3 regions of the Lentzea kristufekii genome follow, and region 1 is predicted to be linked to each of the others. Evidence: riboswitches for the same ligand, from Rfam matches in the RefSeq annotation. Region 1 holds a riboswitch; each other region holds the start of a gene.

Region 1 (9,520 bases):
GGCCTTGGGGGAGGGCGGCTGCGAGACGTAGTGCGGCACGGCGGCCCAGAACGAGATCGCCGGGATGCCCGCCTGCACGCACGCGTCCTGGAACACGCCGACGATGCCGGTCGGGCCCTCGTACTTCGAGTGCTCCAGGCCGAACTTCTCGGCGGCGTCCGCGTCGTAGGCCGTGCCGGTGACCGGCACCGGGCGCGTGTGGGGCGTGTCCATGAGCAGCGCGCCCAGCGTCACCACCGTCGTCACCCCGAGGGCGTCGATGTGGCCCAGCAACTCGGCGGCGAACTTGCGCCACCGCATGTTCGGCTCGATGCCGTGCACGAGGATCACGTCCACGTCCGAGCCGGGGGGCCTGCACACCGACAGCCGCGTCGTCGGCCAGTCGACCCTGCGGGTGACGCCGTCCACCATGCGGACGCTGGGACGCGTCACCTGGAAGTCGTAGTAGTCGTCCGGGTCGATCTCGGCGAGCGGGGTGGCGTCCCAGGTGAGTTGGAGGTGTTCGATCGCGGTGCTCGCGGCGTCGCCGGCGTCGTTCCACCCTTCGAACGCACAGACCATGATCGGAGCCGTGAGCGGGATGCGCGGGTTCGAGGGGGTCGGGGATTCCTGGGACGGATCGTTCACGGCGCCAGACTACGGGTTCGGTCAGTCAACTCATCGTAGGCTTGGCCCATGCGTGATCGCGGAGAGTCGCCGTTGCTGGAAGCGCTGGTGAACCGTGTTGTCGTCGCTGACGGGGCCATGGGCACGATGCTTCAGTCCGTTGACCTCACCCTCGACGACTTCAACGGTCTCGAGGGCTGCAACGAGATCCTGAACGTCACCCGCCCGGACGTCGTGAAGGCGGTGCATCGCGGTTATCTCGAAGTCGGCTGCGATGCCGTGGAAACGAACACCTTCGGTGCGAATCTCGCGAATCTGGCCGAGTACGACATTCCGGACCAGATCTTCCACCTGTCCGAGCGCGGTGCCGCTCTGGCCAGGGAGGTGGCGGACGAGTTCGCCACGTCCGGGAACCCCCGGTTCGTGCTCGGGTCCGTCGGTCCCGGCACGAAGCTGCCGACGCTCGGCCACGCTCCTTATGCGACGTTGCGCGACGCCTACCAGGAGCAGTGCAAGGGCCTGCTCGTCGGCGGGGTGGACGCGATCATCGTCGAGACCTCGCAGGACCTGCTGCAGACCAAGGCGTCCATCATCGGTGCCAAGCGCGCGATGACGGCCGAGGGCCGGTTCGTGCCGATCATCGCGCAGGTGACCGTGGAGACGACCGGCACGATGCTGCTCGGCTCGGAGATCGGCGCCGCGCTGACCGCGCTGGAGCCGCTGGGCATCGACCTGATCGGGCTGAACTGCGCCACCGGTCCCGCCGAGATGAGCGAGCACCTGCGGACGCTCTCGAAGCACGCGCGCATCCCGTTGTCGGTGATGCCGAACGCAGGACTGCCCGAACTGGGCCCCCACGGCGCGGTCTACCCGTTGTCGCCGGAGGAACTGGCCCAGGCGCTGGCGGGGTTCGTCCGCGAGTTCGGCGCGCGGCTCGTCGGTGGCTGCTGCGGCACGACGTCCGAGCACCTGCGCCAGGTGGCCGACGCGGTGCGCGACCTCGGCCCGTCGTCGCGCCGGCCGCGACCGGAGCCGGGTGTGTCCTCTCTGTACCAGGCCGTCCCGTTCAAACAGGACGCTTCGGTGCTGATGATCGGTGAGCGCACGAACGCCAACGGCTCCAAGGCGTTCCGCGAGGCGATGCTCGCCGAGAAGTGGGAGGACTGCATCGAGATCGCGCGCGACCAGACGCGCGAGGGTGCCCACCTGATCGACCTCTGCATCGACTACGTCGGCCGCGACGGCGAGGCGGACATGCGTGCCCTGGCCTCGCGGCTGGCCACCGCGTCGACGTTGCCGGTCATGCTCGACTCCACCGAACCGGCGGTGCTGCAGGCCGGTCTGGAGTGCCTCGGCGGCCGCAGTGCCGTCAACTCGGTCAACTACGAGGACGGCGACGGCCCGGACTCCCGCTTCCAGAAGATCATGCGGCTCGTCTCCGAGCACGGCGCGGCGGTCGTGGCGCTGTGCATCGACGAGGAGGGCCAGGCCCGCACGGCCGAGTGGAAGGTCCGCGTCGCCACCCGGCTGATCGAGGACCTGACGACGAACTGGGGCATGCGGGTCAACGACATCATCGTCGACTGCCTGACGTTCCCGATCTCCACCGGCCAGGAGGAGGTGCGCCGCGACGCCGTCGAGACGATCGAGGCGATCCGCGAGCTCAAGCGCCGTCATCCGGACGTGCAAACGACTCTGGGCCTGTCGAACGTCTCCTTCGGACTCAACCCGGCCGCGCGCCAGGTGCTGAACTCCGTGTTCCTGCACGAATGCGTCCAGGCGGGCCTCGACACCGCGATCGTGCACGCCTCCAAGATCGTGCCGATGGCGCGCATCCCCGACGAGCAACGCGCGGTGGCGCTGGACCTGGTCTACGACCGCCGCCGCGAGGGTTACGACCCGCTGCAGAAGCTCATGGAGCTGTTCGAGGGCGTCACCACGAAGTCGAACTCCGCTTCGCGCGCCGAGGAACTGGCCGCGCTGCCGTTGTTCGAACGCCTGCAGCGCCGGATCGTCGACGGCGAGCGCAACGGCCTGGAGACCGACCTGGACGCCGCGCTGGACGAGCGCCCGGCGTTGCAGATCATCAACGACACGTTGCTCGCCGGCATGAAGACCGTGGGCGAACTGTTCGGCTCCGGCCAGATGCAGCTGCCGTTCGTGCTGCAGTCCGCCGAGGTCATGAAGACCGCCGTCGCCCACCTCGAACCGCACATGGAACGGTCCGACGACGGTGGCAAGGGCCGGATCGTGCTCGCCACCGTGAAGGGCGACGTCCACGACATCGGCAAGAACCTCGTCGACATCATCCTGTCCAACAACGGCTACGAGGTCGTGAACATCGGCATCAAGCAGCCGATCAACACGATCCTGGAGGCCGCGGAGGAGCACCGCGCGGACGCGATCGGCATGTCCGGCCTGCTGGTCAAGTCGACCGTGATCATGAAGGAGAACCTCGAGGAGATGAACTCCCGGGGTGTCGCCGCGCGGTGGCCGGTGCTGCTGGGCGGCGCGGCCCTGACACGGGCGTACGTCGAGAACGACCTGACGGAGATGTACTTCGGCGAAGTCCGCTACGCCCGTGACGCCTTCGAGGGCCTGCGGCTGATGGACGCGATCATGGCGGCCAAGCGCGGCGAGACCCCGATGGTGGATTCCGAGACCCAGGCGAAGGTTCTGGAGCGCAAGGCCCGTCGCGAACGGTCGCTGCGCATCGCGGCGGCCCGCAAAGCGGCTGCGGGGGAAGAAGAAGTCGTGGCCGGTCGCTCCGACGTGGCCGTCGACAACCCGATCCCGGCTCCGCCGTTCTGGGGAAGCCGGGTCGTGAGGGGCATCCCGGTCGCGGAGTACTCGGCGTTGCTGGACGAGCGTGCGACGTTCATGGGCCAGTGGGGCCTGAAGGGCGCGCGCGGCGGCGGCCCGACCTACGAGGAGCTGGTCGAGACCGAGGGCCGCCCGCGCCTGCGCTACTGGATGGAACGCCTTGCCACGGAAGGTGTTCTTGCCCACGCCGCCGTCGTCTACGGCTACTTCCCGTGCGTCTCCGACGGCGAGGACCTGGTGATCCTGGAGGAGCCGGCGGCGGACTCCGCCGAGCGCTTCCGGTTCACCTTTCCGCGCCAGAAGAGGGATCGACGTCTCTGCCTGTCCGATTTCTGGCGTGCGCGGGAGTCGGGCGAGGTCGACGTGATCGCGTTCCACCTCGTGACGATGGGGCAGCCGATCGCCGACCACGCGAACGAGCTGTTCGCCAAGAACGCGTATCGTGAGTACCTGGAAGTCCACGGACTGGGGGTCCAGCTCACCGAGGCGCTGGCCGAGTACTGGCACAAGCGGGTCCGCGAGGAACTCGTGTGGCCGACGGGCGGCACTGTCGCCGCCGAGGACCCGGCCGACGTCGAGGAGTACTTCAAACTCGGCTACCGGGGTGCGCGTTACTCGTTCGGCTACGGCGCCTGCCCCGACATGGAAGACCGCCGGCGCATCGTCGAGCTCCTGGAGCCGTCGCGCATCGGGGTCTCGCTGTCCGAGGAACTCCAGCTACACCCGGAACAGTCCACCGACGCCTTCGTGGCGCACCATCCGGAGGCGAAGTACTTCAATGTCTGACCTGGCTGTGCCTGATCTTCACGGTGTCCTGTGGGACATGGACGGGACGCTGCTGGACTCCGAGAAGCTGTGGGACATCCCGCTCTACGAGTACGCGGAGAAGCTCGGCGGCGTCCTGTCGCTGGAGACCCGCGAACGCATGGTCGGCAGCAACGTGCCCACCACGATGCGCCTGCTGTTCGCCGACGTCGGCATCGAGCCCACCGAGGCCGACATGGCCGACGGCGCCGCGTGGATCTCGCGCCGCACCGAAGAGGTGTTCCGCGCCGGTCTGCCGTGGCGTCCGGGCGCCCAGGAGGCCCTGCGGGCCGTGCGCGCGTCGGGTGTGCCGATGGCGCTGGTGACGTCGACCGAGCGCTCGCTGACCGAGGTCGCGCTGGACACGATCGGGCGGGACCTGTTCGACGTGACCGTGTGCGGTGACGAGGTGGACGGGCTGAACAAGCCGCTGCCCGAGCCGTACCTGAAGGCGGCCCGGCTGCTGGGCGTGGACCCGGCGCGCTGCGTCGCGATCGAGGACTCGCCCACCGGGGTGGCCGCGGCTGTCGCCGCCGGGTGCACCGTGCTGGTCGTGCCGTGCGACGTCGAGGTCGAGGCGGGGGAGCGGCGGATCTTCCGCGACTCCCTCGTGGGCGTGGACGTCGACGTGCTGAAGGCTCTCTAGCCGGTGGTGCGGTGGTGGCCACTGCTGCGGCCACCACCGCACCGTCACGCGACTGCGGCCTTCTCGGCGGCCTTGGCCCTGCGGGTGGCCGGGTCGATCAGCAGGCCGAACACCACGCCGATGCCGACGTAGAGCGTGGCGAGCTGGGCGAGCGAGCTGAGGCGGAACTGCCACAGCACGTTCACCGGCATGTCCGCGGGGATCGTGTCCGGCGGCGCGGGGAACGCCAGCAGCACCGCCGCGGTGGCCGCGGCCACCGCGAGGAGCACGGCCGTCGTCCGCACCGGCTGCGACTGTGCGCGCAGCTGTTCGGCGAGCCAGCCGGCGGCCCACACGATCACCAGACCGGCCACCACCACACCGAGGTAGAGCGCGGTCCGGTAGTTCACCGTCGTCGGGTCGCCCACGGCGGGCGGGTTGGCGGGGTACTTGAGCCACGGCAGCAGTGCCACGGCACCGAACACCGCGGCACCGAACGCGAAGCTGCGGCTGAACGGCGTGCTGCCGGTGAACCAGCGCTTCGACAGCGCGTAGGCCGTGGCGAACACCAGGCCCACCGCGATGCCGACGATCACCACGCCGAGCATGCCGCCCACGACCTGGGCGCCACGGCCGACCAGCTCGTCGCCGCCACCGTGCGAGTGGCCGGCTTCTTCACCGGCGGGTGCCCGTGCCTCCTCGACCGCGAGCGCGGCACGAATCGGGATCTCGGTCACCAGGAGCTGCACCAGCGCGGACGCGACACCGGCGATACCGCCGGCCGCGACTCCGCGCAGCGCCAGAGACCTGTACGTCGTCATGTGCCTGATCCGGGATCGGATCAGTGGCACGGAACGCCGAGCGCGTGGCGCCCGTCGTGGAAGAACTCGTGCAGCATCTCGGAACCCGCGCCGAGCGCGAGGCCGTTCTCCTGCAGGACCAGGTAGGTGACGATCAGGCCGAGCAGTGACACGGCGAAGGCCCATTTGGGCACGCGGACGGCGGACAGGCTTGCTGCGGGGCTCGTCATGACGGGCTCCTCCATACCTCGTGGAAGGTCAACTCTCCTTGCGGCGCCGCAGCCGGTCTCCTGACTCCCGGATCAACGCTGCCCCCGCGTCTTCCCAGTCCCGGCGGGGACCAGTGACGTGCTCGGCGGGGATCGCTTCCCGGTCACAGTGGCGAGGACCGCGCCGGATTTTCACCGGCTTCCCGTCACTGCGGCGCGTGCACCGTAAGTTGATCGGCCCGTTAAGCACAACCGGCCATAAGAGTTGTTGCGTTCCTCACTTCACGAGTGGACAGTCACCGCACTTCCCACCTGCGGCGACGCGGTAGTAAAGACAACAGCTCCTGCGCCGGAACGTGACCTCGCCGGGGAACGTGATGAATTCTCCCGCCTGTTCGAACGGCGGCGCGCTCATGAGCCGTTCGCCTCGTTCTTCCGCTTCCTCGGCGGTGAGCATCCGTGCGCGAACAACCATTTTGAGCGCGCCCGCGATGTTCGACATGGCGTTGCCCCACAGCAGTCCGCGTGCCACCGGGGTGACCCGCTGGATCGCCTCCACCACCGGTTCGAGCGCTTCCGCGGCCTGTGGGCCCAGCCGCGGCTGGTCGATGCGGACGCTCAGGCCGTTCGTCGGGTGGTGCTGCCACCACAGGTTCTCCGGGCGGACGTCGATCGGGATGTTCGCGGCCGTGAGCGGGCTGAGCAGCCGTGCCGTGTAGCTGAGGAAGAACAGGCTCGCCGCCACGCGCGGTTCGTCGGCTTTGTACCGGTTCGCGATGGCATCGATCGTGGTCTTGAGCGCAGGGCCCTCCAGCAGTGCCGTTCCCGGCGACCAGGATTCGTCGGGGCGGCCCACGTCGAGGGCGAAGAAGGGATTGATTCCGCGCACCCGGCGCAGCGCTTCGAGTACCTCGGCGAACTCAGACACGAAGTTCACGCTACCGAGTGTCTCTGCAGGACAGATCACGTCCACCGCCTGGGACAGATGCGACCGCGGTGTGGACGGGGGTCCGCGGGATGGGAGGATGTCGTGCCGTGAAGACCTTCGATTCCCTGTTCGCTGAACTGACCGAACGAGCCGCCACCAAGCCGGAGGGTTCCGGCACCGTCGCTGCGCTCGAGGCCGGGGTCCATGCGCAGGGGAAGAAGGTCCTGGAGGAGGCGGGCGAGGTCTGGATCGCCGCCGAGTACGAGTCCGACGAGAAGCTCTCCGAAGAGATCTCGCAGCTGCTCTACCGCCTCCAGGTGCTCATGCTCGGCCGTGGCCTCACCCTCGAAGACGTCTACAAGTACCTCTGACGGAAGACTTTCACATGCTGCGCGTTGCAGTCCCGAACAAGGGCGCGCTCGCTGAACGCGCCTCCGCCATGCTCACCGAGGCCGGGTACCGGCAGCGGCACGAGCCGCGCGATCTGACCGTGCTCGACAACAACAACGAGGTCGAGTTCTTCTTCCTGCGTCCCAAGGACATCGCGATCTACGTGGCGTCCGGCGACCTCGACCTCGGCATCACCGGCCGGGACCTGGCCGCCGACTCGGGCGCCGACGACAACGGCTCCTCCGTCGAGGAGTTGCTCGCGCTGGGCTTCGGCTCGTCGACCTTCCGCTACGCCGGGCCCCGCGGCACGGACTGGAAGGTCTCCGACCTGGAGGGCAAGCGCCTCGCCACGGCGTACCCGAAGCTCGTGGGCCGCGACCTCAAGGCCCGCGGCATCACCGCCAAGGTGATCCGCCTCGACGGCGCCGTGGAGATCTCGATCCAGCTGGGCGTGGCCGACCTGATCGCCGACGTGGTGGGCTCCGGCCGCACCCTGCGCCAGCACGACCTGGTGGCGTTCGGCGAGCCGATCTGCGAGTCGGAGGCGGTCCTGATCCACCGCAACGGCTCGGAGCTCACGGCCGCCAAGAAGCAGCTGACGGCCCGTCTGCAGGGCGTCGTGTTCGCGCAGCAGTACCTGATGCTCGACTACGACTGCCCGCGTTCCCTCCTCGACGCCGCGATCGCGCTGACCCCGGGCCTGGAGTCACCGACCGTCGCGCCGCTGGCCAACCCGGACTGGGCGGCCGTGCGGGCGATGGTGTCGCGCAAGGAGGCGAACAAGGTGATGGACGAGCTGGCCGCCATCGGCGCCAAGGCCGTGCTGGCCTCGGACATCAGGTTCTGCCGGCTGTGATCACCGAGCACGCCCTGCTGGACGTGCTGCCGGGTGGTGCCGAGGAGTTCGAGTGGGCGTTCGGCGAGGCGCGGGAGCTGATCTCCGCCTCGCCGGGCTTCCGCGGCCTGGAACTGCTGCGCTGCCTGGAGACGCCGTCGCGCTACCTGCTGCTCGTGCGCTGGGACACGGTCGAGTCGCACACCGTCGGCTTCCGGCAGGGGCCTTCGTACGAGCGGTGGTCGGCCTTGCTGCACCGCTTCTACTCGCCGTTCCCGGTCGTGTCGCACTTCGAGAGCGCGTTGAGCACCTCTTCGTCCGTGGTCTGATCGAAGCTCTCGTACCAGCGGCTCACGGCCTGGAAGCGCTTCGGCGTGAGGACGGCGATCACTCTCGTCCTGAAGGTGTCGAGGGACTCTCGCGCGGCTACCGGGACGGCCAGGGTGACGCTCCTCGGTTCGCGCTGGGCGATCCAGTGGAGCGCTGCTCTGGCGGTGACGCCGGTGGCCAGGCCGTCGTCCACGAGGATGACGTCGCGGTTCCTTATGGTGAGCGGTTTGTCGCCGCGGTAGAGGGCCGTGCGCCTTTGGGCTTCGGCGCGTTCTTCGTCGCAGGTGCGGCCCAGCTGCTCTTCGGTGAGGTTCAGGGCTCTGAGCACCCCGGGGTCGTAGATGGGCTCGCTGTCCGCGGTGACGGCGCCCACGCCGTACTCGGGGTGGCCGGGGGCGCCGATCTTGCGTGCTACTACGACGTCCAGTTCGGCGTTGAGGTGTTGTGCGATCTCCTTGGCCACCGGGACGCCGCCTCTCGGGAGACCGAGGACCAGCGGGTCGTGCCACGGGAGGTCCGCGAGTCGCGCGGCGAGGGCGCGGCCCGCTTCCTGCCGGTTCGCGAACCTCTTCACAGTTCCGCTGACGCTACGCCCTTTCCTGTTCTGTCGGACAGGGCGACGCGGACCAGTCGCGTCTCGTGGGTGTCAGCGTTCGCGGACGAACAGCGCCTGCGCCGTCGTGCCCACCGGCCCGGCCACGTCGTGCACCACGCTGGTCGCGAGCCCGACGCCGTCCGGCCCGATGGTCGTCCGCGCGTCCATCCCCACCCACTCGCCGACGGGGCGGCGGTGCAGGTGCACGGTCAGGTCCGTGTTGATGGCGTACCACTTGCGAATGTCCACACGGGACGAGACGCCGCTCGCCGAGTCGACCACGGAGAACAGCAGTTCCTCCGGTGACGGCTCGGAACCCTCGACCACGGCCACGCGCGGGCGGGCCCACACCTGTGCGTCGCCCGGTGTGAAGATGCCGCCCGACACGGAAAGCCACTCGACGGCGGCCAGGTAACCGCCACCCCAGTGCTCGGGGATCTCCATCGGCACGGCGGACTCGGGCGGTGCCAGCGCGGGAACCTCGCCGCCCGCCACCGAAGTCGTGTCCGAGTCGACGATGCGCCACGCCCGTGCCGCGAGCACGGTGCGGCCTTCGTGGGACAGCGATGCCGCCA
Region 2 (9,520 bases), on a different contig from region 1:
CCGAGGCCGCCTGGCGGGTGGCCCGGCACGGCGCCGAGGTGTCCGGGGAGATCATGGCGGCCAGGCTGCGCCGCCGCTCCGCGTCCGTCGTGACCGCGGCGCACTGCCTGGCCGCGCTCGGGCCGTCCCCGCACCCCGGTGTGCTGGCCGAACTGACGCGGCTGAGCCCGGTGGAGCTCGCCGAGGCCGTCCGCACCGTCGAACTGCTCGGCGTGGCCGGGCCCGCGGTGCTCGGCGACATGCCCGCCGCGGCACGGGCCGAGCTGCACCTGCGGGCCGCGCGTGCGTTGCGGACGCACGGCGCCTCGGACCGGGCGGTGGCCGATCACCTGCTGGAGACCTCGCCGGGCCTGGAACCGTGGGCGGGCGAGGTGCTCGACCGCGCCGCGCAGGTGGCGGTGAACCACGGCGACACGGCCGGTGCCGCGCGGTTGCTGTGGCGGGCGTTGCGCGAACCGGTCGCGAACCCGTCACGGGCGTTGCGGCTGCTGGGGATCGCCGAGCTGGTCGGCAACCTGCCCGGCGCGACTGCCCGGCTGCGCGAGGCCTTCCAGTCCGATGTGGACGACGTCGAGTCCGCGATCGCGTTGTCCTACGCCCTGCACGCCGAAGGCAGTCCCGCGGAGATCCCGGCGGTCCTGTCACGTGAATCAGCTTGCGCACAGGCACATCTGGTGGTGCACGGGCTCGTGTGGCAGGAAGCCGTGCCGCCGGCCGTCTCGCTCGACACACCGGCCGGGGTGCTGCACCGCGTGATGGTCGGGGACATCAGCGCCACCGAGGCGGTCGGGCTCGTCTCGCCCGACGGGGTTCTCGCCTCGCTCACGTCCGCGATGACGCTGAACCTGGCCGACTCGCTGGACGAGGCACTGGCCGTGCTCGACGAGGTCGACCGGGCGCAGGCACCGGCGTTGCGCGCGCTGACGAACGTGATGCGCGCGAACGTCCAGCGCCGCAAGGGAGATCTCACCTCCGCCCGCGCCGACCTGGAGGTGGCGGCCGACCACCTGCGGCAGGACCGGCGCTGGCACGCCGTCTCCACCTGGCACGCCGCGTTGCTCGCCGACATCCTTCTAGAGGAGGGCCGTCTCGACGAGGCCGCCGCGGTGATCGCCGAGGCCTCGACGGACGAGGCGCGGCGCACGTGGTCGTTCGGCGGCGTGCTGACCGTGCGCGGCCGCGTGCTGACCGCGCGAGGCGACGATCACGATGCCCTGGAAGCGTTCCTGGCCGCCGGACGGCACTGCGCCGCGTGGCCGTACCGCAACCCGGCGGCGCTGTCGTGGCGTTCCGGAGCGGCCCTGGCCTGCGCGGCGATAGGTGACGGCGAACGGGCGCGCGAACTGGCCCAGGAAGAGGTGGCGCTCGCCCGCGTCTGGGGCGCGCCGAGAGCGTTGGGCATGGCGTTGCGCGCGGAAGGCAGGGTGACCGCGGGAGCGGCCGGGCGGACGTTGCTGGAGGAGGCCGTGCGGGTGCTGCGCGCCTCCCCCGCCCGCCTGGAGCTGGCACGCGCGCTGGTAGACCTCGGCGTCGTGGTGCGCCGCCAGGGCGACACCGTGTTCGCGCGCACGTGCCTGCGTGACGCCGTCGACCTGGCGCAGAAGTGCGGATCGGCCGCGATGGCCGCGCGGGCCTACTCCGAACTGGTGGCGACGAGCGCCGGACCTAGGCGGATGCGGCAGACCGGGCCGACCGCGCTCACCCCGACGGAGCACCAGGTGGCGGAACTGGCGGCGCGGGGCCGTTCGGACGACGAGATCGCATCGACGCTGCTCATGGCCCCGACGGCGGTAGAAGGCGTGCTGTCGGGGATCTATCGCAAGTTGGGCGTGTCCGGCCGTTTGCAGCTGGCGGATGCTCTGTTCGTGGACTAGTTCGGACCCATTCGGCCGATAGTTCCGATTGCGACGTTCGGCCTATCGTCCTGCGCATGGCGAGCGACTTTCAGCGCAGCAAGGTGGTCCTGGTCTTCGGGGCCATGGACGTCACGGGTGACGGATACCTGACCGAGGAGGACTTCCGGCTCCTCGCCGCGCGCTGGGCCGGCCTGCGCGGCAGCGACGACAGGCTGCTGTCCCAGGTGATGCTGAGCTGGTGGACGACCCTGCAGTCGGCCGCGGGCGGTGCGGACAGGGTGACGCTGGACGACGTGCTGAACGTCGTCGACGTGCTACCGGACAACATCGAGCCGGTTCTCGGGACGGCGGACGCGATGTTCGGTGCCGTGGACGCGGACGGCGACGACTACGTGGCCGAGGCCGAGTACCGGATGATGGTCGAGGCCTGGCTCGGGCGCGAGGCCGCGACCGACTTCACCGTGCTGGACCTCGATGGTGACGGCAGGCTGTCGCGCGCCGAGTTCGCCACGCTGTGGGCCGAGTTCTGGGCGGGTGACAACGCGAACGCCGCCGGCTCCTACGTGTTCGGGCCCGTTCAGGCCGCGTGAACGAGGGCGAAGAACTCCTGGCGTGACGCGGGATCGTTCCGCAGCACGCCCTTCAACGCCGACGTGACCGCGCGGGATCCGCTGACCCGCACGCCTCTGTGCGCCATGCACAGGTGCTCGGCCTCGATCACGACACCGACCCCCAAGGGCTGCAACTGGTCCTGCAGCCAGTCGGCGACCTGCTTTGTGAGCCGTTCCTGCACCTGGAGGTCCCGCGCGAACATCTCCACGACGCGCGCGAGCTTCGACAGGCCCAGGATCCGTTCGCCCGGCAGGTATCCGACGTGCGCGACGCCGTGGAACGGCAGCATGTGGTGCTCGCACAACGACTGCACGGGGATGCTGCGCGCGAGCACGAGCTCGTCGTAGCCCTCGTCGTTGGGGAACGTCGTCATGGTGAAGGCGCGCGGGGTCAGCATCTCCGCGTACGCCTCGGCGACACGGCGCGGGGTGTCGGCGAGATGCACCGAGTACGGGTCCTTGCCCAGCGCCTTGAGCAGGTCCGTGACCGCCTGCTGTGCCGCTTCGACGTCCATGCCGCCACGGTAAGGTCGCTCGCCGAATTTAGTCAACAGGAGTAGTTTTTAGAGATGGCCGACCCCGTCGCCGCCGTAGCGGCCCTCGACGAACCGAACCGCCGCAGGCTCTACGACTTCGTGGTGCGCCAAACCGCTCCCATCAGCAAGGACGAGGCGGCGCAGGCCGTCGAACTGCCCCGCACGACGGCCGCGTTCCACCTCGACAAGCTCGTCGACATGGGCCTTCTCACAGTGGTGCACCAGCGGCGGAACGGGCGCAGCGGACCGGGGGCCGGTCGGCCGGCGAAGCTCTACCGGCGTTCGGAGGAGCAGATCGAGGTGTCGCTGCCCGACCGCCGGTACGAGGCCGCGAGCCATCTGCTCACGGACGCGTTGGTGGAAGCCGAGAGCACGGGTGAACCGGCCCGCGAGATCCTCCACCGGCGCGCCTACGAGTGGGGCGCGGACCTGGCGGCGCAGGCCTCGGGCGGCGTGACGGATGCGTTGGCGGACTTCGGTTTCGAACCGAGGGAGGACGGCGGCTCGATCCTGCTGGGCAACTGCCCGTTCCACAGCCTGGCGCACCGGCACACGCAGCTGGTGTGCGGGATGAACCTGTGCCTGGTCAGCGGTCTGCTGGACGGGATCGGGGCGAGCGGTGCGTCCGCCCGCCTCGATCCGTCACCGGGTCACTGCTGCGTCCGGCTCGATCAGGCGCCGTCCTCCAGGTCGCCCTCGGTCTCCAGGTAGGCCGCCCGCAGCGCGTCCAAAGTGGACTCCTCCGGGTGCTCCCACATCTTGCGCTCGGCTGCCTCCAGCAGACGCTCGGCGATGCCGTGCAACGCCCACGGGTTCGACGTCTGCAGGAACTTCCGGGTCTCCGGGTCGAGCACGTAGCTCTCGGTCAGCTTCTCGTACATCCAGTCCGCGACGACGCCGGTCGTGGCGTCGTAGCCGAACAGGTACTCGACCGTCGCCTGCAGCTCGAACGCACCCTTGTACCCGTGGTTGCGCATCGCGCCGATCCAGCGCGGGTTCACCACGCGGGCCCGGAAGATCCGCGAGGTCTCCTCGGTCAGCGTGCGCGTGCGGACGGCCTCGGGGCGCGTGCTGTCACCGACGTACGCGGCGGGTGCCTTGCCCGTCAGCGCCTTCACCATCGTGACCATGCCGCCGTGGTACTGGAAGTAGTCGTCCGAGTCGGCGATGTCGTGCTCGCGGGTGTCGATGTTCTTGGCCGCCACCGCGATCCGCCGGTACGCCGACTCCATGTCCGCCCGAGCCGCCACACCGTCGACCCCGCGGCCGTAGGCGTAGCCGCCCCACACCGCGTAGACCTCGGCGATGTCGGACGAGTCGCGCCAGTTGCGGCTGTCGATCAACGGCAGCACGCCCGCGCCGTACGCGCCCGGCTTGGAACCGAAGACGCGCAACGTGGCCCGGCGCTGGTCGCCGTGCTCCTCCAGGTCCTTGAGCATGTGCGCCCGCACGAAGTTGTGCTCCGCGGGCTCGTCCAGCGCGGCCACCAGCTGCACGGCATCGTCCAACATGGACACCACGTGCGGGAACGCGTCGCGGAAGAAACCGGAGATCCGGACGGTGACGTCGATGCGCGGCCGCTCCAGCTCCTCCAGCGGAATGACTTCGAGACCCGTGACGCGGCGCGACTGGTCGTCCCACACCGGCCGGACGCCGAGCAGCGAGAACACCTCGGCGATGTCGTCGCCGGCGGTGCGCATCGCGGACGTGCCCCAGACCGACAGACCCACCGACGGCGGCCACTCGCCGTCGTTCTCGGAGCGGTAGCGCTCCAGCAGCGAGTCGGCCATCGCCTGGCCGGTCTCCCACGCCAGGCGCGACGGGATGGCCTTCGGGTCGACCGAGTAGAAGTTGCGGCCGGTCGGCAGCACGTTCACCAGGCCGCGCAACGGAGAACCGGACGGGCCGGCCGGGATGTAGCCGCCGTCCAGCGCGTGCAGGACGTTCGTCATCTCGTCCGTGGTGCGCGCGAGCCGGGGCACGACCTCGTCCGCCGCGAACTCCAGGATCTTCCGCACGTCCTCGGACTCGTGCAGACCCGCCGCGGCGGAACGGTCCCAGCCCGCGTCCTCCATCGCCTGGACGAGCACGCGAGCCTGTTCTTCCACGGCGTCGACGTCCTCGCGGCCCGTGGTGGTGAGGCCGAGTGCCTCGCGCAAGCCGGGCAGCGCGGCGACCTGACCGCCCCACATCTGCCGTGCCTGCAACATCGCCAGCACGAGGTTGACGCGGACGCTGCCGGTCGGTGCCTCGCCGAGGACGTGCAGGCCGTCACGGATCTGGACGTCCTTGACCTCGCACAGCCAGCCGTCGACGTGCAGGATGAACTCGTCGAACTCCGCGTCGTGGGGCCGGTCGTCGAGTCCCAGGTCGTGGTCGAGCTTCGCGGCCTTGATCAGCGTCCAGATCTGCGCGCGGATCGCCGGCACCTTGGCCGGGTCCATCGCGGAGATGTTCCCGTACTCGTCCAGCAACTGCTCCAGGCGCGCGATGTCGCCGTAGCTGTCGGCGCGGGCCATCGGCGGCACGAGGTGGTCGACCAGCGTGGCGTGCGCGCGCCGCTTCGCCTGCGTGCCCTCGCCGGGGTCGTTGACGAGGAACGGGTAGATCAGCGGCAGGTCGCCGAGCGCGGCGTCCGTGCCGCAGGACGCCGACATGCCGACCGTCTTGCCCGGCAACCACTCCAGGTTGCCGTGCTTGCCGACGTGCACGACGGCGTCGGCACCGAAGTTGGACTCGATCCACCGGTACGCGGCCAGGTAGTGGTGCGACGGCGGCAGGTCGGGGTCGTGGTAGATCGCGATCGGGTTCTCGCCGAACCCGCGCGGCGGCTGGACGATCACCGCGACGTTGCCGGACCGCAGCGCGGCCAGCACGATCTCGCCGTCCTTCGACTTCGAGAAGTCGACGAACAACGAGCCCGGCGCCTCGCCCCAGTGCTCGCGCATCGACTCGCGGAACTCGTCGGGCAGCGTCTCGTGGAACTCGCGGTAGTCGGCCGCCGCGATGCGGATCGGGTTGCTCTCGAACTGCTCCTGCGTCAGCCAGTCGGCGTCCTGCCCACCGGCCGCGATCAGCGCGTGGATCAGCTTGTCGCCGTCGAGCTCCTGCACGCCCGGCAGCTCGTCACCGATGTCGTAACCGTGCTCCTGCATGGCCTTCAGCAGCCGGACGGTCGACGCGGGCGTGTCGAGCCCGACCGCGTTGCCGATGCGGGAGTGCTTCGTCGGGTAGGCCGACAGCATCACGACGACCTTGCGGTCGGCGACCGGGATGTGGCGGAGACGGCCGTGCCGGACCGCGATGCCCGCGACGCGCAGCGCCCGTTCCGGGTCGGCGACGTAGACCGTGAGGCCGTCGGCGTCGATCTCCTTGAAGGAGAACGGAACCGTGATGATCCGGCCGTCGAACTCGGGGATCGCGACCTGGGTCGCGGTGTCCAAAGGAGACAGTCCGTCGTCGTTGGAGTCCCAGGACTCGCGGCTCGACGTGAGGCACAGGCCCTGCAGGATCGGCACGTCGAGCGCGGCCAGCGCACCGACGTCCCACGCTTCGTCGTCGCCACCGGCGGACGCCTTGGCGGGGTTCGTGCCGCCGGCCGCGAGCACCGTCACGACCAGCGCGTCGGCCTGGCGCAGCGTGTCGAGCAGCTCGGGTTCGGCGGTGCGCAGCGAGGAGCAGTAGACCGGCAGCGGCCTGCCGCCCTTGGCCTCGATCGCATCGCACAGGGCGTGCACGAAGGCCGTGTTCCCGGCGACGTGGTGCGCGCGGTAGTAGAGCACCGCGACCGTCGGGCCCTCTTCCGGCCGGGTCTCCCGTTCCAGCACACCCCACGAGGGAGTGGCGGCGGGGGCCTCGAAGCCGTGGCCGGTCAGCAGCACGGTGTCGGACAGGAACTTGTGCAGCTCGGTGAGGTTCGCCGGGCCGCCGTGCGCGAGGTAGAGGTGCGCCTCCGCGCAGACGCCACCGGGCACCGTGGAGAGCTCCATCAGCGCCGCGTCGGGCTGCTGCTCACCGCCGAGCACCACCACGGGCAGGCCCCCGGCCAGCAGCCAGTCGAGGCCCTCCTCCCACATCCGGCGACCGCCGAGGATGCGCACGAGGACGAGCTCGACGCCGTCGACCAGCGCGGGCAGGTCGTCGACGGTGAGCCGGGCGGGGTTGCCGAGCCGGTACTCGGCTCCGCTCGCACGCGCCGACAGCAGGTCGGTGTCGGAGGTCGACAGCAGCAGGATCACGCAGGCTCCATCCCTCGTGGGGTCCTCGCCCCAAAGTGCGGGTGACTGGCGAAGCGGAGTTCCTGACTCCCAGCGGTGTTCGCTGGTCACAGTGGCGGGACCGCGCCGGATTCACACCGGCTTCCTCCTGCGCTTCGTCGTTCGGGCTCACCCTAACCGGCGGGTTACAGTCCGACCTATGCGTAGTCACCCGGACGCCTGCCCCGGCGCCGTCGAGCTGCACGCCGCGGCCGACGGCGGGCTGGCGCGCATCCGGGTGCCTGGCGGCACTCTTTCCGCTGCTCAGTGGGATGCCGTCCGTCTTGCCGCCGCCGAACTGGGCACCGGTTCGATCGAGCTGACCTCGCGGGCGAACCTCCAGATCAGGGGGCTCGCGGACGGGGTGGAGCTGGGCGAGCGGATGCGTGCGGCGGGCCTGCTGCCCTCCTGGTCGCACGAGCGCATCCGCAACATCATCGCGGCGCCCATGGACGACAACCAGGCCCTGGTCGACGCGCTGGACGCGGCGCTGTGCGCGGACCCCGGACTGGCCTCGCTACCAGGGCGTTTCCTGGTCACGGTCGGCGCTTCGGTGAGCGGACTGGGCGGCGACCTCGGGCTCGCCGGGGACGTGCTCCTGCTCGCCGGTACCGATACAGGTGTCCGCGTGTCCGACCCGGTCGACGCCGTCGTGACCGCCGCCCGCCTGTTCCAGTCGATGCGCGGACCCGCCTGGCGCCTGTCCGAAGTGGACGACGGTGTGCGAAAGATCACCGCTCACTTCGGCGCCACCGACGCCCCTCGCTTCACCCCGGTTGTGACTCCTGTCGCACCTTCACCGTTGACCCCGGGAGTTCCGCTGGGCCGGCTCGACGCCCGCCGGCTGCCCGGCGTCCCCCTCCGCCTGACCCCGTGGCGCAGCCTGGTCGTGCCCGCCGGCACCGACGTCACCGGCCTGATCACCGACCCCGCCTCCCCCTGGCACGGCGTCAGCGCCTGCACCGGCCGCCCCGGCTGCGCGAAGTCGCTCTCCGACGTGCGGGCAGATGTGCGCGCTTGGGTCGATGCGCCCGCGCAGACCCATGCGCCTGCACAGGCCGATGCGTCGCACCACACACACGCGCCAGGCCGGGTACCCCCAATTTCAATTCCAGGGAGCAGGTCCGACAGGCCCGGCGCGGTGCACTGGTCGGGCTGTGCCCGCCGGTGCGGCCGTCCCGCCGGCGATGTGATCGAGTTCGTCGCGACCGGCGACGGCTACGAGGAGATCCGTTGACGCAGTACATCAAGGACGGGGCGGAGATCTACCGCCAGTCCTTCGCCACCATTCGCGCGGAGTCGGACCTCACCAGGTTCCCCGGCGACGTCGCGAAAGTCGTCGTCCGCATGATCCACGCGTGCGGCATGACCGACCTGCCGGACGACGTCGCGTTCTCCCCGAACGTCGTGCGCGACGCCCGCGCGGCGTTGCGGGCGGGCGCCCCGATCCTGTGCGACGCCAACATGGTCGCGTCCGGCGTGACCCGCCGCCGCCTGCCGAAGGACAACGAGGTCCTCTGCTACCTCCAGGATCCGCGCACCCCCGCGCGGGCGCAGGAGATCGGCAACACGCGCAGTGCCGCCGCCCTTGAGCTGCTCGCGGACCGGTTCGACGGCGCGGTGATCGCGATCGGCAACGCCCCCACCGCGTTGTTCCACCTCCTCGACCTGATCGCCGCCGGAGCACCGCGACCCGCCGCGGTCCTGGGCATCCCGGTCGGGTTCATCGGGGCGGCGGAGTCCAAGGAAGCTTTGGCCGCAACGGATCTGGAGCACCTCGTGGTGCGCGGCCGACGCGGCGGCAGTGCCATGACGGCGGCGGCCATCAACGCGATCGCGAGCGAGGAAGAATGACGGGCAAGCTCTACGGCGTCGGCCTGGGTCCCGGCGACCCGGAACTCGTGACGGTCAAGGCCGCGCGACTCATCAGCGAGGCCGACGTGGTGGCGTTCCACAGCGCCCGGCACGGCAAGTCGGTCGCCAAGACCATCGCGGCGCCGTACTTCCGTAGCCGAAATGATCCGAATCCGCAGATCATGGAACAGCTCGTCTACCCGGTCACGACCGAGTACACGGACGACTACCAGGGCGAGATCGACGCCTTCTACGAGGAGGCCGCCGGCAAGCTGGCCGCGCACCTCGACGCCGGACGCGACGTCGTCGTCCTGGCGGCGGGAGACCCGTTCTTCTACGGCTCCTACATGCACATGCACAAGCGCCTGGCCGACCGCTACGAGTGGGAGGTCGTCCCTGGCGTGACG
Region 3 (9,520 bases), on a different contig from region 1:
CGCTGGGTAGCGGTGCACCCCCGCACTTCGTCACGACCTGACGGACCACTCTCGCAACGCGACAGCTGGAACGCGACCACTCTCCAGCAACTCGACCACCAGCCCGGCCCGCGACTCAGACCCCGGCCAGGAACTTCGCGAACGCCTCGATCGAAGCCGCGTTGCGCGGAGACTCGACCAACGCCGCGTACGGCAGCGAGAAGAACCGCTTCCCCTTGACCGCGGGCGAGTTGGACAAAGGCGCGAACCCCTCCAGAAACGCCTGCTTCTGCTCCGGGGTGTTCGCCTGCCCGTCCGCGTAGTCCACGATGAGCACGACCTCGGGATTGCGCTGGACCACGGTCTCCCAGTTGACCGTGGTCCAGCTGTCGTTCAGGTCGCCGAAGATGTTGTCGCCACCGGCCTTCGAGATGATGTCCTGCGGCGCCGCGTTCTTGCCGGACGTGAACGGCTGGTCCTGCCCGCTGTCGTAGAGGAACACCTTCGGCCGCGGCTTCCCGGCCATCAGCCGGCCCGCGTTCGCGATCTGCTCCTGATAGGTCTTCACGAGCTCCTCGGCCTTGGCCTCGACCCGGAAGATCTTCCCGAGGTTGCGCAGGTCCGTGTACAACGCGTCCAACGCGGGCATGATCCCCCGCTGCTGCCCGACACCGTTGCGGCAGGCCTCGGTCAGCTGGTACGTCCCGATCCCCAGCGCCTTCAACGCGTCCGGGGTGAAGCCGGTGCTCTCGCTGAACCCGTAGTTCCAGCCGGCGAAGACCAGGTCCGCGTTCGCGCCCTGCACGACCTCCTTGGAGACCTTGTCGGACAGGTGCTTCACGCTCTCGAAGTCGGCCTTCCAGGGCGAGGTGCGCACGTCGACGGTGTCGGTACCGGACACGACGTAGCCCGCCATCCGGTCCTTCAGGCCCAGCGCGAACATCAGCTCGGTGATGCCGGTGTCGTTCGTGACCACTTTGGACGGGATCTTGTCGAACGTGACCTGCTCGCCGCAGTTCGTGATCGTCACGGGGTCGGACGCGGAGGTGTCCTGGGCCACCGTGGCACCGCAGCCGGAGACCAGCAGCAGGACGGCGCAGACGACGGTTCTCAAGGGGTGACCTCCTGGTCGAACAGGAGCTGGGGAACTCCCGATGTGGGGTGGGTGACGACGTGCGCGGTGACGTGGAAGACCTTGGCGATCAGTTCGGGGACCAGCACTTCGGCCGGTGTGCCGGACGCGACCACGCGGCCCTCGTCGAGGACGTACAGGCGGTCGCAGTAGGAGGCGGCGAGGTTCAGGTCGTGCAGGACCGTCAGCACGGTGACGCCCAGCCCGCGCGCGAGCCCCAGGACGTCGAGCTGGTGGCGGATGTCGAGGTGGTTCGTCGGCTCGTCCAGCACGAGGACGCGCGGTTCCTGGGCCAGCGCGCGGGCGATGAGCACGCGCTGGCGTTCGCCGCCGGAGAGGCTGAGGAAGCTCCGCGAGGCGAGATGCGAGACGTCCACCGTCGCCAGCGCTTCGGAAACGACCCGTGCGTCACGGGCGGGATCGCGGTCGTGCGGCAGGCGGCCCATCTCCACGACCTCGGCGACCGTGAAGTCGAACTCGACCTGCGACTCCTGCGTGAGCGCGGCCAGGTCGCGGGCGACGCCGTGTCGCTTGTGGACGTTCTCGCCGTCGAGCAGGACGGTGCCCGCGTCCGGCTTCAACGCCCGGTACACGCAGCGCAACGTCGTGGACTTGCCACTGCCGTTGGGGCCGACGATGCCGACGACCTCACCGGAGGCCTGCAGCGTGATGCCGGAGACGATGTCCCGGACGGTGACGCCGGTGAGCTCGACCCGCATCAGCGGCCTCCGAAGACGTAGGACCTGCGGCGCATCAGGAAGATGAAGCACGGCACGCCGAGTGCGGCGGTGATGACGCCGAGCGGCAGTTCCTCGGGCGCCGCGAGCATCCGCGCGGCCACGTCGACCCAGACCAGGAACGAGGCTCCGGCCAGCGGTGCGAGGGCGAGCACCTTGCGGTGGTCGGCGCCCACGACCATGCGCGTCAGGTGCGGCAGCATCAGCCCGACGAACCCGACGGCCCCGCTGACCGCCACCAGCACTCCGGTCATAGCGGCGGTGACGATGAACAGGTGCGTGCGGAACCGGTTCACCGCCACGCCGAGCGTGGTCGCGGTCTCGTCGCCCATCGCCATCGCGTTGAGCTGCCGCGCCTTGGTCGCCAGGTAGACGATGCCGGCCGCGGTCACCACGGCGGCGACGGGCAGCGACTGCCAGTTCGCCCCGCCGAGGCTGCCGAGCAGCCAGAACATCGCGGCCCGCGCCGCCTCACCGCGCGGTGCCTGGAACACCAGCAGCATCGCCACGGCGGAGAACCCGTACGCCAGCGCCGTTCCAGTCAGCACCAGCCGCAACGGTGTGAGCCCTCGGCTCGTGCGTGCGGTGATGTAGACCAGTGCGGTGGCGCCGAGGCCGGTCAGGAACGCCCCCACCGACAGCGCGTAGACGCCGAGACCGGACAGGACGCCGAGGGTCGCCACGGCCGTCGCGCCCACGCTCGCGCCCGACGAGATGCCGAGCACGTAAGGGTCGGCGAGCGCGTTGCGGACCATCGCCTGGATCGCCACGCCGACCGTGCTCAGACCCGCGCCCACGACCGCGGCCAGCAGGACGCGGGGAAGCCGGATGTTCCAGACGATGTGGTACTGCCCGGCGAGGTCGGCGGGGATCGTGCCGCCGGTCAGCGCCGCCCACAGGAGGTCGATCGTGAGGTCGAACGGAACGGAGACGGGGCCGAGCGCGACGCCCGCGACGAGGCTGACGGCGAGCACGCCGACGAGCGCGCTGATCTTGGAGATCACTTGGTCCTTCCCGCAGTCCACGGCGGAATCGGAAACACAGGCCGGCCGTGTGCGGGTATTCGGGCTCGTCCTCACGAGGAGGCCTACCGTTGCGGGTCAGCGCCGGACTTCGACCGGACTTCCCCCACGCACGACTGAGGCGACCCTACCTGCGGAAACAGGAAGTTCGGAAATTTTGCGGGTGTGATGTCGATCCAGTGCGGGGCCCGTTCGACCTGTGGACGTCAGCGAGGAAGACACCGAGCGAGGAGCCACACCGTGAAGTACATGCTGATCATGCGCGCCACCGACGAGGCCTACGCGAACATGGGCGAGTTCGACTTCGACAAGATGCTGGAGACGGTCGGCGCGTTCAACGAGGAGCTGATCCGCGCCGGTGTCCTGCTGGCCGCGGAAGGCCTCTCCGAGGCGTCCGAGGGCGTCGTCGTCGACTACTCCGCCGAACCCCCGGTCGTCACGGACGGCCCGTACGGCGAGACCAAGGAGCTGTTCAACGGCTTCTACCTGCTCAACGTCTCCTCGAAGGAGGAGGCGGTCGAGTGGGCCAAGCGCATGCCGATGACGGGTGCCGGGTTCAAGACCGAGATCCGCCGGGTGCCGTCCATCGACGAGTTCCCGCAGGACAACGAGTGGATCCAGAAGGAACGCGCGTGGCGTGAGGCCAACGGCCAGCTCTGAGCAGCGCGCGGAACGCCGAAGCCCCGGCCGGAGGATTCCGGCCGGGGCTTCAAAACGTCTGGCAGAACTCAGCCCGTGCGCACGTTCGACGACACGAGAGCCGCGAGCCTGTCACCGATCGCGTAGGTCTGACCCGGCGACTGGTGATCACGCGTGGCCAGATCGAACGCCACGGAGGCCTCGATCCGGCGCGCCGACTCGTGCTCGCCGAGGTGATCGAGCAGCAACGCGACCGACAGCACGGCGGCCGTCGGGTCGGCGATGCCCTGGCCCGCGATGTCCGGCGCCGAACCGTGCACCGGCTCGAACATCGACGGGTTGCGACGGGTCACGTCCATGTTCCCCGACGCGGCCAGGCCGATGCCACCCGTGACGGCGGCGGCGAGGTCGGTCAGGATGTCGCCGAACAGGTTGTCGGTGACGATCACGTCGTAACGGCCCGGGTCGGTGACCATGTGAATGGTCGCCGCGTCCACGTGCTGGTAGGCCACGGTGACGTCCGGGTGCTGCAGCGAGACCTCCTCCACGACGCGCGACCACAACGAGCCGGCGTGCGTGAGGACGTTCGTCTTGTGCACCAAGGTCAGGTGCCGGCGCTGCCGGTTCGAGGCACGCGCGAAGGCGTCCCTGACCACGCGCTCGACGCCGAACGAGGTGTTCAGCGAGACCTCGGTGGCGATCTCGTGCGGCGTGTCCTTGCGGAGCAGGCCGCCGTTGCCCGCGTACGGGCCCTCGGTGCCCTCGCGCACCACCACCATGTCGATCTCCGGCGGGTCCGCGAGCGGGCTGCGGACACCGGGGTAGAGACGAGCCGGGCGGAGGTTCACGTGGTGGTCGAGTTCGAAGCGCAGCCTCAGAAGCAGGCCCCGCTCCAGAATTCCGCTCGGCACCGACGGGTCGCCCACCGCGCCGAGCAGGATCGCGTCGTGCTGGCGAAGCTCTCCCAGCACCGACTCGGGCAACAACTCTCCCGTGGCGTGCCAGCGCGCCGCGCCGAGGTCGTAGCGAGTGATCTCGGCCGCCGGAACGACCTCACCGAGGACCTTCAGGGCCTCAGCGATGACCTCGGGCCCGATCCCGTCTCCTGGGATCACTGCGAGCCGCATCCACACACCTCCCAGGTGTCAGTCCCCAATTGGTGGGACTACTTTCCTTCGCGAAAGGCTACCGGCATCGCGGGTGCTCGCCGCATGCCGGACACCCCATCGGGGTGTTATCTCCCGTACTGCGGGACACCCACACGGCCCATATCCCACTTTCGAGTGTCACTCGACCGCAGGAACGGGGTCGCGTCAAGGGGTGACGGCAGGCAGTTCCAGGCCGTGACGTGCCGGGAGGCCCGGTTCCCAACGGAACCGGGCCTCCCGTGAAACATCCGATCTGGCGCTAGTAGGCGCCGCGTCCACCCGACTTCACCAGGACGACCGACGCGCGGTCACCGTTGGCGTTGTGGTGGTTGAGCACCAGCAGGCCGTCGGACTTGTCGGCCTTCAGCGAGGCCTCGTCCTTGTTGACGACGAGCGCGGTGCCCGGCTTCGCGAGGTACGAGAGCGCCGCGTCGCCGCCACCCTGCACCCACAGGCCCGGCTTGAGCGGGTCGTAGGACAGGTTGCGGTCGATCACGTCGATCAGCTTGTTCGCGTTGCCCGGCGCCGGGTAGTAGCCGCCGGTGCCCACGACGTACGAGATGCGGGCCGTGTCCTTCGACGCGTCGATGCCCAGCGCGCTCAGCAGCACCGGCAGGACGACGACGTTGGTGTCCTGGACGTTCGCGTCGACGTCGCCGAACAGGCCGTTCACGCCCTGGATGTCGACGGTCTCGCCCGTCTTCAGGTCCACGGTGGACGCGACCAGCAGGTCGGTGTCGGTCAGGCGGGTCGCGAACACCTCGAAGTCCGCCGTGCCGTCACCGTTGGTGTCGATGTCGACGAACGGAATGGTGTTCTTGCCCAGGTTGTACCAGTTGCCCCAGGTCGCGACACCGAACGCGAGCAGCGCCTCCTCGGGCTTGCCCTGCGCCTTGGCCAGCGGGGCCGTGGAGGCAGCGCCGACGTAGCGGAGGTCGCCGCCCTTGGCGGTGTCGTTGAGCGCGCAGTTCTCGGTGACGTTGCGCTTGCAGTCGCGCAGCTTCGGCGACTGGGCCTGCAGCTCGAGGACGCTGATCAGCGAGCGGTAGGCCTGCGAACCGGTGCCCTGGTCGATGCCCTTGCCGGACACGTTCAGCACGGCCTGCTTGTCGTTGCCGCGGAACTTGAGGCTGGACGCGGTCTTGATGTCCGCGACCGGCTTCGGCGCCGAGTAGACCGACAGGCGCAGCGGCACCGTGGCACCGGAGGTCGGCGTGAAGGTCACGCGACCGGAGGCGTCCGCGAGGAACTGGCGCGGCACGTCGAGCTGGTTGGGCTCGACCGTCGGGTCGACCGTCTTGCGCAGCGCCTTCGGGTCGTCGATCTTCAGGGTGACCCTGACCTTCGCGATGCCGCGCGGGCTCAGCTTCACCTTGTCCTGCGAGAGCACGTAGCTCACGCCGGGGATCGTCGTGGCCGCGGTGTAGCCGACCTGGTACTCCACGGGCTTCGTGGACTTGTTGACCAGCTTGATGGTCTTGGACTTCGAGACCGGCTTGGAGACCTCGACGACGCCGAAGTTCGCGCTGACGTAACCGTTGTCCTCCTCGACGTAGGCGAGGACCTGGTTGTCGATCGCGGACTTGCCGTCCACGCGGCCGGTGCCGACCCGGTTGGGGGCGAAGGTCTTGCCGTTCTCCTTCACGTCCGCACCGGCGGTGTTCATGATCGAGGCCTTGACCTCCTCGAGCGTCCAGTCCGGGTGCGCCTGGCGGACCAGGGCGGCGATACCCGCGACGTGCGGCGACGCCATCGACGTGCCGGAGATGACCATGCGGTCGTCACCGGAACCGACGGCGGCCGACGAGATCGTGTCACCGGGGGCCGCGACGTCCGGCTTGATGGACTGACCGCGGGTGCCACGGCTGGTGAACGCGCTCGGAGTGTCCGAAATGGACTGGTCGTACGTCGCCACCGTGGTGCGCAGGACGCCTGCCAGGCGAACGGTCAGCGTGCCCGCGTCCAACAGTGGGCGCACCTGGTTGGTGGTGTCACCCGTGAACTGGAAGACCGGGATGGTCGCGTTGCCCGCGATGCCCGCGTTGAAGTTGTTCAAGGTGGACGAAAGCACCACACCCGCGGCACCGGCGGCCTGCGCGTTGTTGGTGCGGCCACCGGAACCACAACGGCGCGTCGCGTCGTTGTCGTCCCACTCGAGCCACACGAACTTGCCCGCGAGGGCCTCGGTGATCGGCTGGCAGCCGTCGAGGTTGCCGGCCTGGGTCAGCTTCACGACCGGCAGGGTCTTGTCGTAGCCCAGGTAGCCGGTGAAGTTCTGGCTGTACTGGCCGGGCTTCGCCTGGCCGTTCGCCTCGGCGCCATCCCGCAGCACGAACGAGTCGCGCGTGGAGGCGACGGTCAGCGCCTCGGGCGTGTTGCCCGGCGAGCCGCCGATGTCGTAGAGGTCGCCGCCGTTGCCCGCGGAGAACACCGGCATGACGCCGGCCTTGTACAGCTTCTTCACGAAGAGGCTGTCGGGGTCGTCCGGGGCGCCGTAGTCGGAGCCGAGCGACAGGTTGACCACGTCGAGGTGGTCGGAGAAGTCGCCGTCGCCGTCGGGGTCGAGCGACCAGTCGAGCGCCTGCGAGGTGACGTTGGTCGAGCCCTCGCAGCCGAAGACCTTGAGCGCGAAGATCTGGGCCTTCGGCGCGGTGCCGGGGCCGATCTTCATCTCGTTGAGCTTCGCCGCGTCGAGCTTCGTGTAGTCACCCTTGAACGTGCTGCCGTCGGCGTTCTCGCCGAAGCCGGCCGTGGTGCCCGCGACGTGCGAGCCGTGACCGTTGCAGTCGATGGGGTTCGGGTCCGGCTTCGGCGTGTTGATCGCCGGGTCGGCGCTCTCCCCGTCGTAGTCCTCACCGACGAAGTCGTAACCGCCGACGACCTTCGCGGTCGGGAAGTTCGGGTCCTTCGCGCGCGGGTCGACGGCCTTGAACGCCTCGACCGTGCCGGGACCGCCGAAGTTCGCGTGCGTGTAGTCCACGCCGGTGTCGATGATGCCGACGCGGATGTCGTCGCCGAGCTTGCCGTACTGCTGCCAGACGTTGAGCGTCCTGGTGAGCTGGACGGCGTTCGAGTTCTGGCGCTTCTTCGGCACGACCGGGTAGACCGCGAGGACGTCCGCGCGCTGCGCGAGTTCGCGGACCTTCTGCGCGTCGGCCTTCACGACGACGCCGGGGACGCCGTTGGAGGTGCGGTAGAGCTCCTTGGTCTGCGTGTCAGCGCTCTTGAGCTGGCCGACGACCTGGTCCGCGGTGGCGGACACGTCGCTCTTGGCCTGCTTCGCGGCCTGCTTCGCGACCTCCTTGCCCTGGCTCTTCTTCTCGTCGAACGCGTCGACGGCCGGCTTGCGGTCCAGCGCGACGAACGCGGTGACCGAGCCCGCGGCGTTCAGCCTGGGGGAAACCTTGAGGTGCAACGCTTTCGCGTCCAACCCGTGCGCACCCTTCACCGGCTGCGCGAGCGGTTCGCTCTGCGCCTGTGCCGTGGCAGGTGCGATCAGCAGTGTGGTGATGGCAGAGAACACCACCAGACTCGATCGTCTCTTCACAACGTTGCCCCAACCGAGGTGTGTGCCTTCGACCCGAAGTAACAGTGCCGTGCCCTCTACGGCACCGGGTCAACCTCGTGGGGACGCTAATCGCTGATCGTGTCTCTGCGACTGCCCCGAAAGTATGAATGTGGTCTACGGATAGTTGCCTGTTACGACTTCGTTGTGAACGAAGATGGACACGGGAAGGGGACTTTGCCGTCCCCTTCCCGGTTTGTCGTGACTATCCGAAGTCGACAGAGCGAACGGTGCGCGCGCCGACGGCGGCACCGATCGGGTCGAGCACCTGGGTGTCGACCGGGCGGTCGACGCGCAGCACCATGACGGCGTCGCTGCCGGTCTGGCTGATCTGCGCGGCCTCGATGTTCACGCCGGCCTCGCCGAGCAGCGTGCCGACCGTGCCCATGACGCCCGGACGATCCGGGTACTCCAGCAGCAGTACGGTGCCTTCGGCCCTCAGGTCGAAGTTGCGGCCGTTGATGTTCACCAGCTTCTCGACCTGCGCGATGCCGCTGACCGTGCCGGAGACGCTGAAGGTGCTGCCGTCCGCGTGCACGGACTTCACCGTGACGAGGCTGCGGTGGTTCGGGCTCTCGGTCTCCTTGACGAGCTCGACGCTCACACCCAGGTCGGCCGCGAGGCTCGGCGCGTTCACGAACGTCACCTGCGACTCGACGACCTTGGAGAACACCCCGCGCAGCGCGGCGAGCGGCAGGATGTCGACGTCCTCATTGGACAGTTCGCCGCGGACCTCGACGGTGACGCTGGTCGGGGCCTTGGGCGACAGTGCACTGAGGACGGTGCCCAGCTTCTGGACCAGCGGCAGGTACGGGCGGACCTCCTCGCCGACCGCACCGCCCTGGACGTTGACGGCGTCCGGCACGAACTCGCCGGCGAGCGCGAGGATGGTGCTCTTCGCGACGTCGGTGCCCGCCCGGTCCTGCGCCTCGGCCGTGGACGCGCCGAGGTGCGGGGTGACGACGATGCCCGGCACGTTGAACAGCGGGCTCTCGGTCGTGGGCTCGGTGGAGAAGACGTCGATGCCGGCGCCGCCGACCTGGCCTTCCTTCACGGCCTCCGCGAGGGCCTCCTCGTCGATGAGGCCACCGCGGGCCGCGTTGACGATGATGACGCCGCGCTTGGCCTTCGCCAGCTGCTCCGCGCCGATGAGACCCTTGGTCTCCGGCGTCTTGGGCAGGTGGATGGAGATCGCGTCGGCGCGCTCGAGCAGCTCTTCGAGGCTGACGAGCTCGATTCCGAGCTGGGCGGCGCGGGCCGCGGACACGTACGGGTCGTAGGCGATGAGCTCGACACCG

The links. Region 1 has a riboswitch for cobalamin ahead of SK571_RS06620 (CbtB domain-containing protein). Riboswitches for the same ligand answer to the same signal wherever they lie in the genome.
Region 2: linked by a shared signal. The riboswitch ahead of cobN (cobaltochelatase subunit CobN) and the one ahead of SK571_RS06620 (CbtB domain-containing protein) in region 1 are both predicted to bind cobalamin.
Region 3: linked by a shared signal. The riboswitch ahead of SK571_RS03465 (FecCD family ABC transporter permease) and the one ahead of SK571_RS06620 (CbtB domain-containing protein) in region 1 are both predicted to bind cobalamin.

Annotation. Positions count from the first base shown of each region.
Region 1 covers NZ_JAXAVV010000002.1:645,087-654,606, forward strand. Annotated here, with positions in the region: gene SK571_RS06600 (PAC2 family protein) at 1-627, opposite strand, end outside; gene metH (methionine synthase) at 676-4,215, shown strand; gene SK571_RS06610 (HAD family hydrolase) at 4,253-4,879, shown strand; gene SK571_RS06615 (CbtA family protein) at 4,924-5,679, opposite strand; gene SK571_RS06620 (CbtB domain-containing protein) at 5,700-5,888, opposite strand; cobalamin riboswitch at 5,922-6,096, opposite strand; gene SK571_RS06625 ((2Fe-2S)-binding protein) at 6,145-6,804, opposite strand; gene SK571_RS06630 (phosphoribosyl-ATP diphosphatase) at 6,903-7,166, shown strand; gene hisG (ATP phosphoribosyltransferase) at 7,181-8,041, shown strand; gene SK571_RS06640 (antibiotic biosynthesis monooxygenase family protein) at 8,038-8,349, shown strand; gene SK571_RS06645 (phosphoribosyltransferase) at 8,283-8,924, opposite strand; gene SK571_RS06650 (thioesterase family protein) at 8,997-9,520, opposite strand, start outside.
Region 2 covers NZ_JAXAVV010000014.1:87,701-97,220, forward strand. Annotated here, with positions in the region: gene SK571_RS27230 (AAA family ATPase) at 1-1,874, shown strand, start outside; gene SK571_RS27235 (EF-hand domain-containing protein) at 1,931-2,446, shown strand; gene folE (GTP cyclohydrolase I FolE) at 2,434-2,982, opposite strand; gene SK571_RS27245 (helix-turn-helix transcriptional regulator) at 3,037-3,714, shown strand; gene cobN (cobaltochelatase subunit CobN) at 3,675-7,241, opposite strand; cobalamin riboswitch at 7,277-7,411, opposite strand; gene SK571_RS27255 (hypothetical protein) at 7,420-8,496, shown strand; gene SK571_RS27260 (precorrin-8X methylmutase) at 8,493-9,113, shown strand; gene SK571_RS27265 (precorrin-2 C(20)-methyltransferase) at 9,110-9,520, shown strand, end outside.
Region 3 covers NZ_JAXAVV010000001.1:700,854-710,373, forward strand. Annotated here, with positions in the region: gene SK571_RS03455 (ABC transporter substrate-binding protein) at 116-1,093, opposite strand; gene SK571_RS03460 (ABC transporter ATP-binding protein) at 1,090-1,830, opposite strand; gene SK571_RS03465 (FecCD family ABC transporter permease) at 1,830-2,852, opposite strand; cobalamin riboswitch at 2,887-3,015, opposite strand; gene SK571_RS03470 (YciI family protein) at 3,111-3,530, shown strand; gene SK571_RS03475 (3-isopropylmalate dehydrogenase) at 3,599-4,636, opposite strand; gene SK571_RS03480 (S8 family serine peptidase) at 4,917-8,186, opposite strand; gene serA (phosphoglycerate dehydrogenase) at 8,428-9,520, opposite strand, start outside.